DNA from 2 places in the Pseudoalteromonas sp. ATL1 genome. Region 2 is predicted to be linked to the other one. Evidence: predicted binding sites of a transcription regulator. Region 2 holds the regulator's gene; the other holds the start of a gene.
The links. The regulator LexA, encoded in region 2, represses DNA repair genes until DNA is damaged. The targets are predictions, from matches to a motif close to TACTGTATNNNNATACAGTA.

Region 1: the regulator LexA is predicted to act here: its motif matches at 5,742-5,761, upstream of AC5FX4_RS14985 (YebG family protein).

Annotation. Positions count from the first base shown of each region.
Region 1 is NZ_JBZYXL010000001.1:3,409,110-3,416,674, forward strand. It holds gene AC5FX4_RS14940 (hypothetical protein) at 1-307, shown strand, start outside; gene smrB (endonuclease SmrB) at 544-1,101, shown strand; gene AC5FX4_RS14950 (response regulator) at 1,194-1,994, shown strand; gene AC5FX4_RS14955 (hypothetical protein) at 2,163-2,429, shown strand; gene AC5FX4_RS14960 (peroxiredoxin C) at 2,620-3,225, opposite strand; gene fadR (fatty acid metabolism transcriptional regulator FadR) at 3,488-4,201, opposite strand; gene dsbB (disulfide bond formation protein DsbB) at 4,383-4,898, shown strand; gene AC5FX4_RS14975 (DUF6170 family protein) at 4,895-5,212, shown strand; gene AC5FX4_RS14980 (ComEA family DNA-binding protein) at 5,229-5,537, opposite strand; gene AC5FX4_RS14985 (YebG family protein) at 5,778-6,080, shown strand; gene AC5FX4_RS14990 (amino acid aminotransferase) at 6,169-7,359, opposite strand; gene AC5FX4_RS14995 (GAF domain-containing protein) at 7,485-7,565, opposite strand, start outside.
Region 2 is NZ_JBZYXL010000001.1:271,656-279,220, forward strand. It holds gene AC5FX4_RS01175 (SURF1 family protein) at 1-498, opposite strand, end outside; gene AC5FX4_RS01180 (DUF2909 domain-containing protein) at 395-697, shown strand; gene AC5FX4_RS01185 (cytochrome c oxidase subunit 3) at 603-1,478, opposite strand; gene AC5FX4_RS01190 (cytochrome c oxidase assembly protein) at 1,488-2,039, opposite strand; gene ctaD (cytochrome c oxidase subunit I) at 2,039-3,619, opposite strand; gene coxB (cytochrome c oxidase subunit II) at 3,616-4,764, opposite strand; gene lexA (transcriptional repressor LexA) at 5,050-5,667, opposite strand; gene AC5FX4_RS01210 (LexA family transcriptional regulator) at 6,024-6,629, opposite strand; gene AC5FX4_RS01215 (hypothetical protein) at 6,802-7,023, shown strand; gene AC5FX4_RS01220 (Mu transposase C-terminal domain-containing protein) at 7,026-7,565, shown strand, end outside.

The DNA.
Region 1 (7,565 bases), 3.1 Mb from region 2:
CACGTTGTTAAGTATTTTTATATACACAGGGCCATTGTACGCCAAAGACTATATTAAACACCTACGAGTCAGCGAAGGGGTTGCCTACTTTATCACCACTGCTAAAAAAGCGCAGCCGCTCACCTGCGTTAGTGAGGAGTATAAAAATCACTGGTCATTGGATGTAACCTCTTTGAGCGGTCAAGCAAACTATTTGATGTTGCTCAATGCTGCGAGCAACTTATTGCCTGTTGAGGTAGTGTCAGCAAATGATTGCAGGCTAGCGCCGGGCGTAGAAAGAGCTCAGTCTGTTGCTTTCACAAAATGATGTTCAAGTGACGTATTGTGCTAAAACCAAGCGCGTGAGCCGTTAGTAAAAGCGCTCGTGCGCGCAGTTAGCTTGTTACTCGCATTAGACCACACAATCACCACAGCCCCCTTTTATTAGGCTCATAACAGGTATATTTTTCAAGTAAGCCCCCTATCTGCACACATATCACCATATTATTTCTTGTAATGGTTTCTATACTGGGTTTTTACGCTTTTTTTCATTAGAATGGCGCTATGAAAAAAGAACCCTCAAAATCATCCCAAATAGACGATGCTGATTTAGATTTATTCCGTCAGTCCATTGCTGGTGCCACAAAAATGAAGCAGGATACCATTCGCTTCAGTAACACCACCAAAAAACCGAAATTTAGTGATCTGGCACAGCAAAAGAAGCAGCACAAATCTGAGTTTTATTTTTCCGACGAATACATTCCAGATATAGATACGCATGGTACGGTTAATTATGTGAAACCAGGCGCAGACCGCTATCTGGCAAAACAGCTGCGCAGAGGGGATTTCGCGCCAGAGCTGATATTAGATCTACACGGATTAAATACAGACAGAGCAAAAGACGAATTGGCCGCTTTGATCCATGCATGTAAAAAGCAGCATTACTATTGCGCGTGTGTTGTACATGGGATTGGGGAGCATATTCTCAAGCATAAAGTGCCTCAATACTTAGTTCAGCACCCCGATGTATTGGCAATGCATCAAGCGCCACTTGAATATGGTGGCAAAGGAGCGGTCTTGATTTTGATCGATTTACCACAATCGGATGAGTTCAGACGCTAAGCCTAACAAATTAATTATCTGGCCCATCGAAAAACCTTTGGTTAATATGCCCTGTAAATAACGTTAATAACGCTTAGAACAACAGGGTTTCTATGAATGAATTACTGAGCGCAGATCTTGCGATACTGCTTGTTGAACCTTCACCAACACAACGAAAGGTCATCACCAAAGAACTTAAAGACGAAGGTATATTGCATATTGATTTTGCTGACTCCATCAATGATGCCAAAGCGCAGTTGGTCAACAATATTCCTGACTTGATCATTTCCTGCCTGCATTTACCTGATGGCAGCGCAGTCGATTTACAGCATTATCTTAACCATGAGCTGAGTGAATATGCTATTCCATTTATGCTCATATCCAGCGAAACCCGCAAAGCGCAATTGGAGATATTCAAACAATCCGGTGTAATCGCAATTTTGCCAAAGCCGTTTAACAAGCAGCACCTTGGTAAAGCCCTTAATGCCACCCTTGATATTCTCTCTCCACAAGAGTTAGAACTTGATCTGTACGACGTACAAGACCTCAGAATACTCATTGTTGATGATTCTCGTCTTGCTCGTAATCACATCAGACGCGTGCTCACAAACCTTGGTGCTCATCGTTTTACGGAAGCTGAAGATGGCGCGCAAGCCATTGAAATTTTACAAACGCAGATGTTTGACCTGATTGTCACTGACTACAACATGCCTCAAGTCAATGGCCAAGAACTCACCGAAACGATTAGAACCAGTGATGAACACGCGCATATCCCAGTGCTAATGGTTACCTCAGAAGCCAATGACACGCATCTTGCTAATATCATGCAATCAGGGGTGAATGCACTGTGTGATAAACCATTTGAACCTGAGTCTGTTAAGCGCTTGATTTATCAACTTCTAGAACATGACTAAAATATAGCTTTTTTCGCCAAATTAAGTGGTCAATTTTACAACCAGCCAAAATTGACCTCATATCAAAAAACATAAAAATACAATTAAAACAATTAATTAAAATATTTTCATAACATGGCACAACCTTTGTAATAGTAAATGCGACTAATACATTAAAGGAGCAAGATTATGAAAACTTTTACTAAATTAACAACTATCGCATTACTTTGTGGTGTTAGCGTTTCTGCAAATGCCAATGACTTAACAACCGATGTTACAGCTGAGCTATCGAATGTGATCAGTACCGCAATTAGCAATAGCATCAGCAACAGCATTGAAGAGCTGAAAGTGACCACTTTCGAGTCTGTGACTTCATCTTTAAATACCGCTTTTGAACAACCAACAAAAGAACAAACAGCTGCAGTAACGCAAGAGGCACCTAATCATGGGAAATGAGTTAATGTTACTGGGCTTACTAGCATTACCTGTCGTGAGCACATTCGCCGCGTACATGGGGATAGAGCTTTTGCGCCATGTAGGACAACGATTAAGCATGGGGTAAAAGTATGGTTGAGATGAACTTTGAAGAAGCGAGCAGGCAAATAAAAACCCGCCTAGCGGCGGGTTTAAACGAAAAACGTATCAATTATAGAGCGTCTTCGTTCTCAGATAGGAACTTAGCAACACCTTCAGGGCTTGCATCCATACCTGCTTTACCTTCAGTCCAACCAGCAGGACATACTTCACCGTGCTCGCTGTGGAATGCTAATGCATCAACCATGCGAAGCATTTCGTCGATGTTACGACCTAAAGGAAGGTCGTTAACTACTTGGTGACGTACGTTACCTTCTTCGTCGATTAGGAAAGAACCACGGAAAGCAACACCAGCTTCTGGGTGCTCAACATCGTATGCTTGACAAATTTCGTGTTTAACGTCTGCAACTAGTGCATATTTAACTGGACCGATACCACCTTCATTTACAGGTGTGTTACGCCATGCATTGTGCGAAAATTGAGAATCGATTGAAACACCGATCACTTCAACGCCACGCTTTTGGAACTCTTCAAAACGCTTATCAAAAGCGATTAGCTCTGAAGGACAAACAAAAGTGAAGTCTAGTGGGTAAAAGAAGATAACCGCTTTTTTACCTTTGATGTTTTCGTGTAGATTGTAGCTATCTACGATTTCGCCATTACCTAGTACCGCTGCTGCTGTAAAGTCTGGTGCCTGACGGCCAACTAATACACCCATTGTTTTCTCCAAATAGTTAGGTTTTTTGTCCAATTTAATTTAGCACATCAATCTGTACTAACACTGTATCTTATTATTGAGGCGGTAAATGAAAAAACAAGCCTCTGTAAAAATTGGCATCAGTTTATGCTGCTCATAAGCAAATTAACAATCGAATAAAACGATAACCACCATCAATTTTTTTGATTGCTGCTTTTTAATTCAAATATTTGCCCGCAAAAAAAACGCCCCGAATTCGGAGCGTCTGAATCTTGAATAGAATTTAATCCATTATGTTTTCAGGCATTTCACCACGTAACTGCTGCCAGATCTCACCCGTTTTGTGACCGTATTTACGCATCAACGAAATGGCACCATCGTGGTTTTTCTCTTGCGCAAGCACCGTCAAATCTTTATAGAATTGTCTTGCCAACTCACGGGTGCGAGGATCTGAAAAGTAATGTCCACCAATCTTCGAGTACAAGCCTTTGAAACCATTCAGTACCAACACATAAATACGGTTGTTACCAGCAATAGCCAGTTGATGGTGAACTCGGTAGTCATATTCAGCGAATGCTTCAGCAGAGTCTTCCAGCTCATCACTCTTTGATAAAATATCAATCACATCTTCAGGATTAAACTTAATTGCGGCACGAGTATAAATAGCACTGATGTTGGTACGAGCCGATAGCAGTTGGTCTGTCAACTCAGGCATTTTGTCTTCGTCCAAACGTGCTAACGTTTCTAGAATGTTTAGCCCTGAGGTTTCCCAAAAATTGTTTACGCGAGTAGGCTTGCCGTGCTGGATAGTTAACCAACCATCTCGAGCCAAACGCTGTAAAACTTCACGTAGCGTGGTGCGCGTAACGCCAATCAACTCCGATAGCTCTCGCTCAGCAGGTAAAATAGAACCCGGCGGAAATTCCCCATTCCAAATAGATTCAACAATATACTCCTCAGCAAATCCTGCTGGGCTTTTGGCTTTGAAAATTCTCATTTAGCACCACTTTTGTGAAATACGTGACCGTACCATTGTAATCCACTGATTGTACCAGATGATTTTCAACTAACAAGCAAAGAAGCTTATCGAGTATATACTGATGTCAGCCGAGATTAGTTGCAGGCATATCTAGTTTTGCCACATAATAGCGACCAAAAGATAATCCTTGGGAGCGGATATGAATTGGCTAGGTACTCTGCCTTTATCTAAAAAAGCTTGGGCGCTTTTGGCACTTAGTGCTGCGATTTTTGAAATTACAGCTTTGTTTTTCCAATATGCCATGGGCCTTGAACCGTGCATTATGTGTATTTACCAACGCACGGCCATGTTAGGGCTATTTGCTGCCGGTGTTATCGGCTTTATCAACCCGCAAAACTTGCTACTTAGATGGTTAGGTTATGCGACATGGGGGGTTAGCAGCATTTGGGGCTGGTTAATTGCACGTGAGCATATCGATATGCAAACAACGACAGATCCTTTTGCTTTTACCTGTGACATTGTGCCCAATTTCCCTTCATTTATGCCACTACACGAGTGGATCCCTGCATTTTTTGCAGCCACGGGGGATTGCGGTAATATCGATTGGTCGTTTATGTCATTGAGTATGCCAGGTTGGATGGAGATCATCTTCGCATTTTATAGTGTGAGCTTTATTGCCATCGTAGGCTGTGCCTTACTGGTAAAAAACAAATGATTTTACGACTCAGTCAGCTCAAAGCACTTGACGGCTATAAGCTAAGAGACAAACAACGTATATTGTCAAATGCTCTTGAAATGCTGCCAGTCACTCAAAAAATTATGCTGCGTATTGCAAAACTATCTGTACTGATACCTTTTTTTATTGCACTGGCATATGTTGAAGGTTGGATACTACTGCCTATCTTACTGTTGGCAGGCTTAAGCTACCCTTTGCTTACTAGTCCGATTGAAATTTTCTTTTCTAAATCAACCATTGAACAAGCTGAAAAACAGTTTAATTCTAAAGAACATATAAATGGGCCCGAATAAGGGCCCGTCCTTGCTTTTAAAAGCGGATCCTCCCTTCTAATTTAGCAACCATCCTTGGGCCTATTCCCTTCACTTGTTGTAGAGATTCAATGCTGTCAAAGCGACCATTTATCTCACGATAATCAATAATGGCTTGTGCTTTTTTCTGACCAATACCTGGTAAGCTGGTTAACTCGTCTATTGATGCATTATTTATATCCACGAGTTCAACCGAAGGTGGTGCTACAACCTCTTCAGTATCGATGAGTGGAGTTTGGGCAAGTACGGTTGGATAGTGTCCAAACGCTAGAACGAGCGTCACAATAAGAATAATTGATTGAATCATAGTAGTTCCTTACTAGTTAATGTCCATATATGCCTTCAATAACAACTTTATGAAAGCCCTTTAAATAAAGGTAAGTAGTACATTTTTGTCAAGTTCACACACCATTACGCATCATGTAATTTATTAATAATATGACTATGCTAAATATTGATGTACGCACTCAACAAGTGCGAATAAAACCTTGCATAAATTGATGTAAACATTTACTGTATAAAAAAACAGTGTTTAGCAGGAGTGATCATGGCTGTTGTTGTTAAGTATGTGGTAGAAAGAAATGGAGTCGAGCGCATGACCTTTACCAGTAAAAAAGAGGCTGATGCATACGACAAAATGTTAGATGTTGCAGAATCTTTAGAACAAATGCTTACCAAAGTAGACGTACCGTTGAGTGAACAGCAGGTTGAGTCTTTAGCACTTGAGATTGCTAAGCAAAAAGATCAGTTTCTTGCTGTATTAAAAGGCGGAAAACCTGAACCAGTGAAAAAAACCAAAGCGGCAAATAAACCGCAAGCGGAAAATGTCACGCCACTTAAAGAAGCTTAACCTTGTTTAATACCAAAGCTAAGTCATCAAGATAAAATCAAGACATAAAAAAACCCGCCTAAGCGGGTTTCTTTATGTGACTGAAGTCTTATTTTAAAACGTCAGCCACGGCATTTGAGAAGTAATCGATGTTTGCTTTACTGATACCCGCTACGTTTACACGGCTCGAGCCTACGATATAAATCGCATACTCTTTTTGTAAACGCTCGATTTGCTCTTTATTAATGCCTAGGAATGAGAACATACCATTTTGGCGATCGATGAAAGAGAAATCTTGCGCAACACCTTTTGCTGCTAAGCTTTCTTTGATCAAAGTACGTAAACTATTGATTCGGCTACGCATTTCGTCAAGCTCTTCGTACCACATTTGCGTTAATTCATTGCTGCTCAAAATTGTATTCACAATGTCTGCACCATGCGCTGGCGGCATTGAGTAAATACTGCGCACTACGCTTAGCAATACCGAGTTTGAAACATCTGCAGTTGCCGCATCTTTAGCAATCAATGAGCACGCACCAATGCGTTCACGGTAAAGACCAAAGTTTTTAGAGCATGAAGAACAGATGATCATTTCTTCTACCGCATCAGCAACCATACGAAGACCTTTTGCATCTTCGTCGAGGCTGGTTCCAAAACCTTGGTAAGCAATATCAATTAATGGTGTAAAACCGACTTCTTTCGCAAGTTCTGCAACCACTTTCCATTGCTGTTCGTTTAAGTCCATACCACTTGGGTTATGACAACATGCATGAAGCAATACAACATCGCCTTTTGGTACTTGCTTCAACGTGTTGATCATTTCATCAAACAGTAGCCCTTTATTCTCATAATCGTAGTAAGGATACTCTTTAACATTTAAGCCTGCAGCTTCAAACAAACTAATGTGGTTTGCCCAAGTTGGCGTTGTTACCCAAACGGTTGCATTTGCATTACAACGCTTAATAAACTCAGCCGCAACACGCAGTGCACCTGTACCACCAGGCGTTTGTGCCGTGCGCACACGGTTTGCTAGCAATGCATTGTGCTCACCTAGTAATAAAGATTCCATTTGATGACAAAAATCCAAATTACCAGCTAGACCAATGTAAGACTTGGTCTTTTCATTTTCTAAACGGAAAGCTTCAGCTTTTTTTACGGCACGTAAAACTGGTGTATCACCCTGCTCATCTTTATATACACCAACGCCTAAATCTATTTTATTCGGATTAGTATCTTGTTTATAAGCTGCCATCAAGCCAAGAATTGGATCTGTCGGTAATGGTTTTAGTTCACTGAACATGGTTTATCTCTTTTTATATTAGGTCAGCACCGCATCAGACACAGCACTAGATGTCTATTGATGCCGAGCAATGGGGGTTTAAACTGAACTCATCTTAACATAATTATGTGCTAAAACGAGCTATATCACTCAGGTAGATACTGAGGAATTTTAATACATACAGCGATTAGTAAAGCTAATACATCAGGTGTAAAAAATTCTTTGCT
Region 2 (7,565 bases):
TGGTAATGTCCTTGAATGTGGAGCTTCTACAAAGCCTAAGTTCACAAGTACCGTGGATGGATGGATGCTGTTAATGGCGAGTAATGCAACAACATCAAACCCTACACGACCATCAAGCACTTGATTATCTAAAAACCAAATATGAGGCTCGATGAAATGCCCTATTAATTGGGCAGAAGCACCATTTCTTTGTTCTGAAGATGCTTTCATCAACACAGATAGCGGCTGCGAATTCAACTTTTGCTGTTGCTCTATAAGTGCTTTTTTTTCTATAGAGCGATGCCATTGCCAACTAGCTAGCGATAAGCATGTGAAAACGACCGCTATGACAATTGCTTTTGGTATAACTAAACTAGACTTCAGTGTAACGATATCGCGCATAAAAGGACCTACTATGACAATCAAAATTCTTATTGTTGTTTTGTTATTGTTTATTATTTTTAATCTTTTTAGAGCTTTGTTTTTAATGCTCAAAAACTCTAAAGAAAGTAAGCCCATGTCATTTTATTTGGGTCGGCGTGTACTGTTCTCTGCCATTGTCATCATCATTATCATCTTAGCAGCCAAACTAGGAGTGATTCAGTTGAACCACTCCCCTGTTGCTAAAGTACATATACAAATACAAACAAGCAAAGCCACACTACATCTACAAAATGCCAGTACCATGCCGCGGCTTGAAATGCGAAGTGTTGCTTAGAGTTAAGGTGGCCACTAAAAATTCTCAACAGAACAATCAAAAGTAAAATAGTACCTAATGTCACATGCATACCATGAAATCCCGTAAGCATGAAGAAAGTGGTTCCGTAAATGCCTGACTGCAACGTTAAATCAAGATCCCTGTATGCATGAATATATTCAGCCACCTGTAGAGCTAAAAACGTACCACCTAAAAGTACTGTCAGTCCCAGAAAAGCTTTAACTTTCGTTCTTTGATCATGCTCCATAGCAACATGAGCAAAATGTATCGTGACAGATGAGGTGAGTAGAATGATGGTATTAATAAGTGGCAATCCTTCCCACCCCATCGCTTGCGTTGTTTCTCCACTTGGTGTAGTAAGCAAAGGCCAGATAGCTTCAAACGTAGGCCACAACACTTCATTGGTCATAGCATTGTTTCCATCCCCTCCTAGCCAAGGGACAGATAGCATCCTTGCGTAAAATAATGCTCCGAAAAATGCAAAGAAGAACATAACCTCTGAGAATATAAACCAACTCATTCCTTGTCTAAATGAACTATCCATCTGCTTAGAATAGAGGCCTGACTGTGACTCATGTATGACATTTTTTATCCAACCAAATAGCATATAGAACAAGATACATAAACCTGCAGCAAGTATATATTTCCCACTTGTGCTTTCATTTGATAACTGCATTACAGTTAAACCCGCACCAGCTGCAATCAAAAACATTGCTATTGCGCCTACGATAGGCCAATGGCTTTGCTCTGGTACATAATAGTGCTCATACTCTGTTTTCATAATAATCTCCTAACCCGCCTGATGCTTAGCCAGCTCCGTGATTTGTGACGTCTGATCACTCACATCAAACACGGTATACGACAGGGTAAGCTCATTGATATCTTCTGGTAATTCTGTATCTACATAGAACACCAAAGTAAACTCAACTTCTTCATTCGCCAAAAACGCTTGTCTGTCAAAACAAAAGCACGCCATTTTATGCAGATATTTAGCCGCTTTTCCCGGTGATACAGAGGGCACAGCTTGCATAACCCTCTGCTCTGTGCTCAAGTTTTTTGCAGAAAATTTAACCTTCGCCATTTCACCTGGGTGGACCGACACACTGTAAGTCTCAGATACCACTTGAAATGGTGCATTTCGTTGACTATGAGTAGTAAAACTCACGTCAACGAAACGCTGCGCTAAAACCTGATTACTTTCACCTGCAACTTCTAATGATGGCTTGCCATTAAGTCCTGTCACGTCACAGAAAACGTCGTAAAGTGGTACTAATGCGAAGGCAAAAGCAAACATACCTAACACCGCTAAAAGTAACTTTCGAATCAAACGCTGATGAGGCATTACTTAACCTCTGGTGGCGTCGAAAATGTGTGATAAGGCGCAGGTGATGGTACTTGCCATTCTAACCCCTCAGCCCCATCCCAAACTTTATCCGGTACGCTCTGCCCACCTTTCGCACATTTGTACACAACTAAAACAAACAACAACTGCGACAACCCAAAAGCAAATCCCCCAATACTAATCAGCGCATTAAAGTCAGCAAATTGAAGTGCATAGTCAGGGATCCTTCTTGGCATACCTGCGAGCCCAATGAAATGCATCGGAAAAAATAAAACGTTGACACTTATAAGTGACAACCAAAAGTGCCATTTTGCTAGTGTCTCGTTGTACATGTGTCCAGTCCATTTTGGCAACCAGTAATAAGCAGCAGCCATAATGGAGAAAACTGCTCCGGTTACAAGAACATAATGGAAATGGGCAACAACGAAATAGGTATCATGATACTGAAAATCGGCAGGTGTAATCGCCAGCATAAGGCCGGAAAAGCCGCCGAGGGTAAAGAGTACAATGAACGCGATAGCAAACATCATCGGTACTTCGAAACTGATAGAACCACGCCACATGGTTGCTACCCAATTGAATACCTTCACGCCAGTTGGCACTGAAATTAACATGGTCGCGTACATAAAAAACAACTCACCAGCTAGCGGCATCCCTGTCGTAAACATATGATGTGCCCAAACGATAAAGGACAGTAGTGCAATCGACGAGGTTGCGTATACCATTGATGCATAACCGAAAAGCTTTTTCCGAGAGAAAGTTGGGATAATAGTAGAAATGATGCCAAAAGCTGGCAGTATCATAATGTACACTTCGGGGTGCCCAAAAAACCAGAATATATGTTGAAACATCACCGGGTCTCCACCACCGGCAGCGTCAAAAAAGCTAGTGCCAAAATATTTATCCGTTAGCACCATAGTAACTGCTCCGGCAAGCACAGGCATAACAGCAATCAGCAAAAACGCAGTAATAAGCCAAGTCCAAACAAACAAAGGAAGCTTCATCCATGTCATTCCTGGCGCTCTTAGATTCACAATAGTCACGATCACGTTGATTGCGCCCATAATTGAGCTAATACCCATTATATGCACGGCAAATACAAATAACGCGGTGTTATCATTACTATAAGTAGTCGAGAGTGGTGCATAGAAAGTCCAGCCAAAAGCTGGCCCCCCACCTTCCATGAATAGCGATAACAATAGAATTGTAAAAGCAAATGGAAGTATCCAAAAGCTCCAGTTATTCATTCTTGGTAATGCCATATCTGGCGCGCCGATCATCATCGGCACCATCCAGTTAGCAAGACCTGTGAATGCTGGCATTACCGCACCAAACACCATGATTAATCCATGCACTGTCGTCATTTGGTTGAAGAAGTGCGGATCGACTAACTGTAATCCTGGTTGAAAAAGCTCCGCACGTATGACCATTGCCATCGCGCCGCCAATTAGAAACATTGTTAAAGAAAATATTAAATATAGAGACCCTATATCTTTGTGATTCGTTGTGTACAGCCAGCGTTTGAGGCCTTTGTGTGCGTGCCCATGATGTTCATGCTGTGTTTGCGCTACGGTGCTCATTGGCTAGCCTCCTTATTCGCATTGATTCGTTCTTGAACTTGGCTTGGTTGAATGACTTGGTCCAAATCATTTCCCCAGCTATTTCGCTTAAAAGTGACTACACCGGCGATTTCCTTAATAGACAACTGTTTTACAAACGCCTGCATTGCAGTACCTGGCTTGCCATGCAAAACGATGTCTATATGATCTTTAACGTCTCCTAAAACGATGGGACTTCCTTTAAGCGCAGGGAAAACGCCAGGTAAACCGGTACCAGCAGGTTGATGACATGCTGCACAATAAGCCATGTATACTTTCTCACCGAGCATCATTAGCTCATCCTTACTCAAAGTTTGATCGAGCAGTGCTACACTAGCCGCTTGTGCCTCAAGCTTTTCTTTTTTAGCGTTATCAAGCCATGTTTCAAATGCTTCGGGGGAGCGCGCATCTACGACTACAGGCATAAAACCATGATCTTTACCGCATAATTCCGCGCATTGCCCTCTATATGTGCCTTCTTCATTGACACGAGTCCAAGCCTCATTGATAAAGCCTGGATTTGCATCCTTCTTCACCGCAAAATCAGGGACCCACCAAGAATGGATAACGTCGTCTGAAGTCATTAAAAAGCGCACTTTTTTATCCGTAGGGATCACCAAAGGTTTATCTACTTCCAGTAAGTAATGCTCACCTTTGGCTTCTGAATCATCAATCTGTGCTTTAGGGGTAGAAAGTACCGAATAAAAATCAACACCATGTCCCATGTATTCGTAGTGCCACTTCCATTGTGAGCCTGTTATTTTTATGGTGAGGTCAGCTTTGCTCGTGTCTTCCATTGCGATTAGTACTTTGGTCGCTGGAATTGCCATCCCAATCAAGATAAGAAAGGGTATAGCTGTCCATAAGATCTCGACTTTGGTGCTCTCGTGAAATTGCGCGGGCTCAACCCCCTTAGACTTTCTATGATGGATCATGGCCCAAAACATCGCTGCGAACACAACCACGCCTATGACACAACATATCAAGAAAATAGTCATGTGCAGGTCATATACATTCTGACTAATATTAGTTACGCCAGGTCGCATATTGTAAGCACTATTACCTAATGCAGAGAAAGAAACAGCAAGAGGTGATGTTAGTGCTGCCGCCGGTAGGGTTTTAAACATTTGACGCCTCCTTCATTATCCATTTGCCTTGTGTGCCAAATGACGATAACCATTTTTATTATTTGGATGACTGTCTAGACTTATTGAATAACATTAATCTAACAACACGACTCTTTAACGATTAGACAATAAATAAACAATTCGCAAGTTTTGCTCGTTTTAAAAAGGAAGTTTATGGAAGTGATTGAATCTATAGAAACTAAAAGTACATAGGATAAAAAAATGGCTATATAACTAGCGTTATATAGCCACTCGAAACATATAATTATTAGGGTTTAGTCTTATTTACATCCAATTGCCATTTCTAATGACACCAACAGCTAACCCTTCAATTGTGAGCGATTGGTGTTCTAAATCTACAACGATGGGTGAGAAATCTTCATTCTCTGCATGGAGATACACTTTTTTCCCTGCCTTTTCAAGGCGTTTCACAGTCACTTCGTCTTCGACTCGCGCTACGACAACCTGACCGTTTTCTGCAACTTGTGTACTGTGAACAGCCAACAGATCGCCATCTAAAATTCCAATATCCTTCATGCTCATACCATCTACGCGTAGGAGGTAATCGGCCGCTGGCTTAAATAAATTAGCATCTATTTGACAGTGACTTTCCACATGCTGCTGAGCAAGAATAGGTTCACCTGCAGCAACACGTCCTATTAAAGGCAATCCAGGATCTTCTTTCTCTAGTTCCTCAACAAGCCTAATGCCGCGACTCGCCCCTGGCACCATTTCAATCACACCTTTCTTGGCCAGCGCCTTTAGATGCTCCTCGGCCGCATTCGCACTTTTAAAACCAAGGGCGTCAGCGATTTCAGCTCTCGTTGGTGGCATTCCAGTATCTTTTATGAATACTCTAATTAGTTCAAATACTTGTTCTTGTCGTTTTGTCAAAGGCCGCATATAACTGGTTTTCCATACAGTACATTTAACTGTGAGTATATACAGTTATATAAAAATCGCAAACTTTAATAGCTTGTAATCCCATCAGCACGTGGAGTAGATCTTTATAAATCTAGAGTAGCGGATGAAATGAAAATCCTAAGAATTTTTCGGTTTTTAAATCTTAAAATTTGTAACTAATTGAAAAATAATGATATCAGAATTTTATGATGTATTTGTTATTCAAAATTGGCACAAAATTTGTGTAATGTGCCATTTAATAGAAGTTTAGAGTGATTGAGCGGTATTTATGTACAGCGTGATCCTTAATTCGGATCTGATCATGTGTTGAATACGGATCTAATACGGATCTACTTTTAGTTGATTTTTCCTAGTTTCCGTACAGCTCTTCCGAGTAATTCAAACTTATCATCATAGCTAATTTCAAATTGTTCATAGGCACTATTCTCGTTACTCGCCTTAATGCTTTTCGGTAAAAACTGTAATCTACAAACTGAAATACGACTGTTAATCTTCATAACGTAAATACCATCACCTGCGTTCTCTGTATTAGTCGTTAAAAGTAGAGTATCACCATTTGAGATTAACGGCTCCATTGAGTCGCTTTGTACTACGTAATATGCGGAGTTCTGAGCGTCCATTTTGAGAACTGATTTAAGAAATTCATTACTAACTGCGACAGACTCATTCGAGTCAACTGCTTTCAAGCTGACATTGCTATCGTCACTCTTTTTATTTTTAACTTGCTCGCCTTGGCCATCTAAAATCCAAGTCAAGGATACGTTTCTATCTTTAGCTAGTTTGTATAGCTGAGTATACGGAACCGAATTCCTATCCATCCAACCGTTGAGCGTTTGTGGATATGTATCCAGCGCCTTAGCAACTTCAGTGTTTTTTGTAACACCTAAGAGTTCCTTTAGCCTCGGTATAATGTCGTTTTTCAGATTCAATTCAGTGCTCATAACTCGTATCCTTTTTACTCGTTATTAGATTCTAATATAAAAGATACATATAAAAAATAAATATTTCTAGTACAAAAATTAAATATATTTAGTATTTATAGTTGACATCCATATGCAAACCTAATACAAATATAAACATATTAGGTATTTCGTTGCATTAAGGATAAACAAAATGATTATTTTGGAAATTTGTCCACCTTCTAAGAAGTTGTACAACACTGTAAGAGCTGCATACGCCTTCAAAGGCGATTCACTAAACAAAGCATGTGAGAAAATTGGTGTAGCACCTCAGAACGCTAGACAGGCGCTTCATGGCGCTTGGGCTGGAGAAAAAGCAAAGCAATGTGTTGACCAAATTCTTGAAGACTGTGGATTGAATAGTCAGGGAGTTTAGTTATGCAGCAAGTGAGTTCAAAAAACTGGATTAACTCTACAGACCTAGCTCAGCTAATGAGTGTCGGCGAGCGCCGAGCAAGAACGATTCTTTCTGCTGGCGAAATATCCAAACAAGTCATTAAAACTAAAGAAATTACTGGTGTTCGAGGTCATGGTGGTAAAGGTTTGCTCGTTGATGTAAACAGCCTACCGCCTGAACTTCGCGAAAAGTACTATTTATCTCAGGTTGGCAGTGCATCTACGGAGTTATCTCCCCTGGTTGCTGATGCTGTCGAACATGGAGACGTAGCTACACATAATACCGAGTCGCGTATGCGTACTGCTTTGTGGCGATTTGAGCTTATTCGTCAGGCTCTAGACTTTGATCGTCATAGCTCTGAACGTGGCGCAGAGGTTCAACGAGTTGCGGGTAAAACCTACATAATGCCAAACGGCAAATCTAAAAAAGTTACTTTAGATATGCTTTATCGTTGGATCAGCACTTATGAAAATGGTTCGGGAAATGTGCGCGACCTAATGCCCAAAGTTCGTGAAGATACG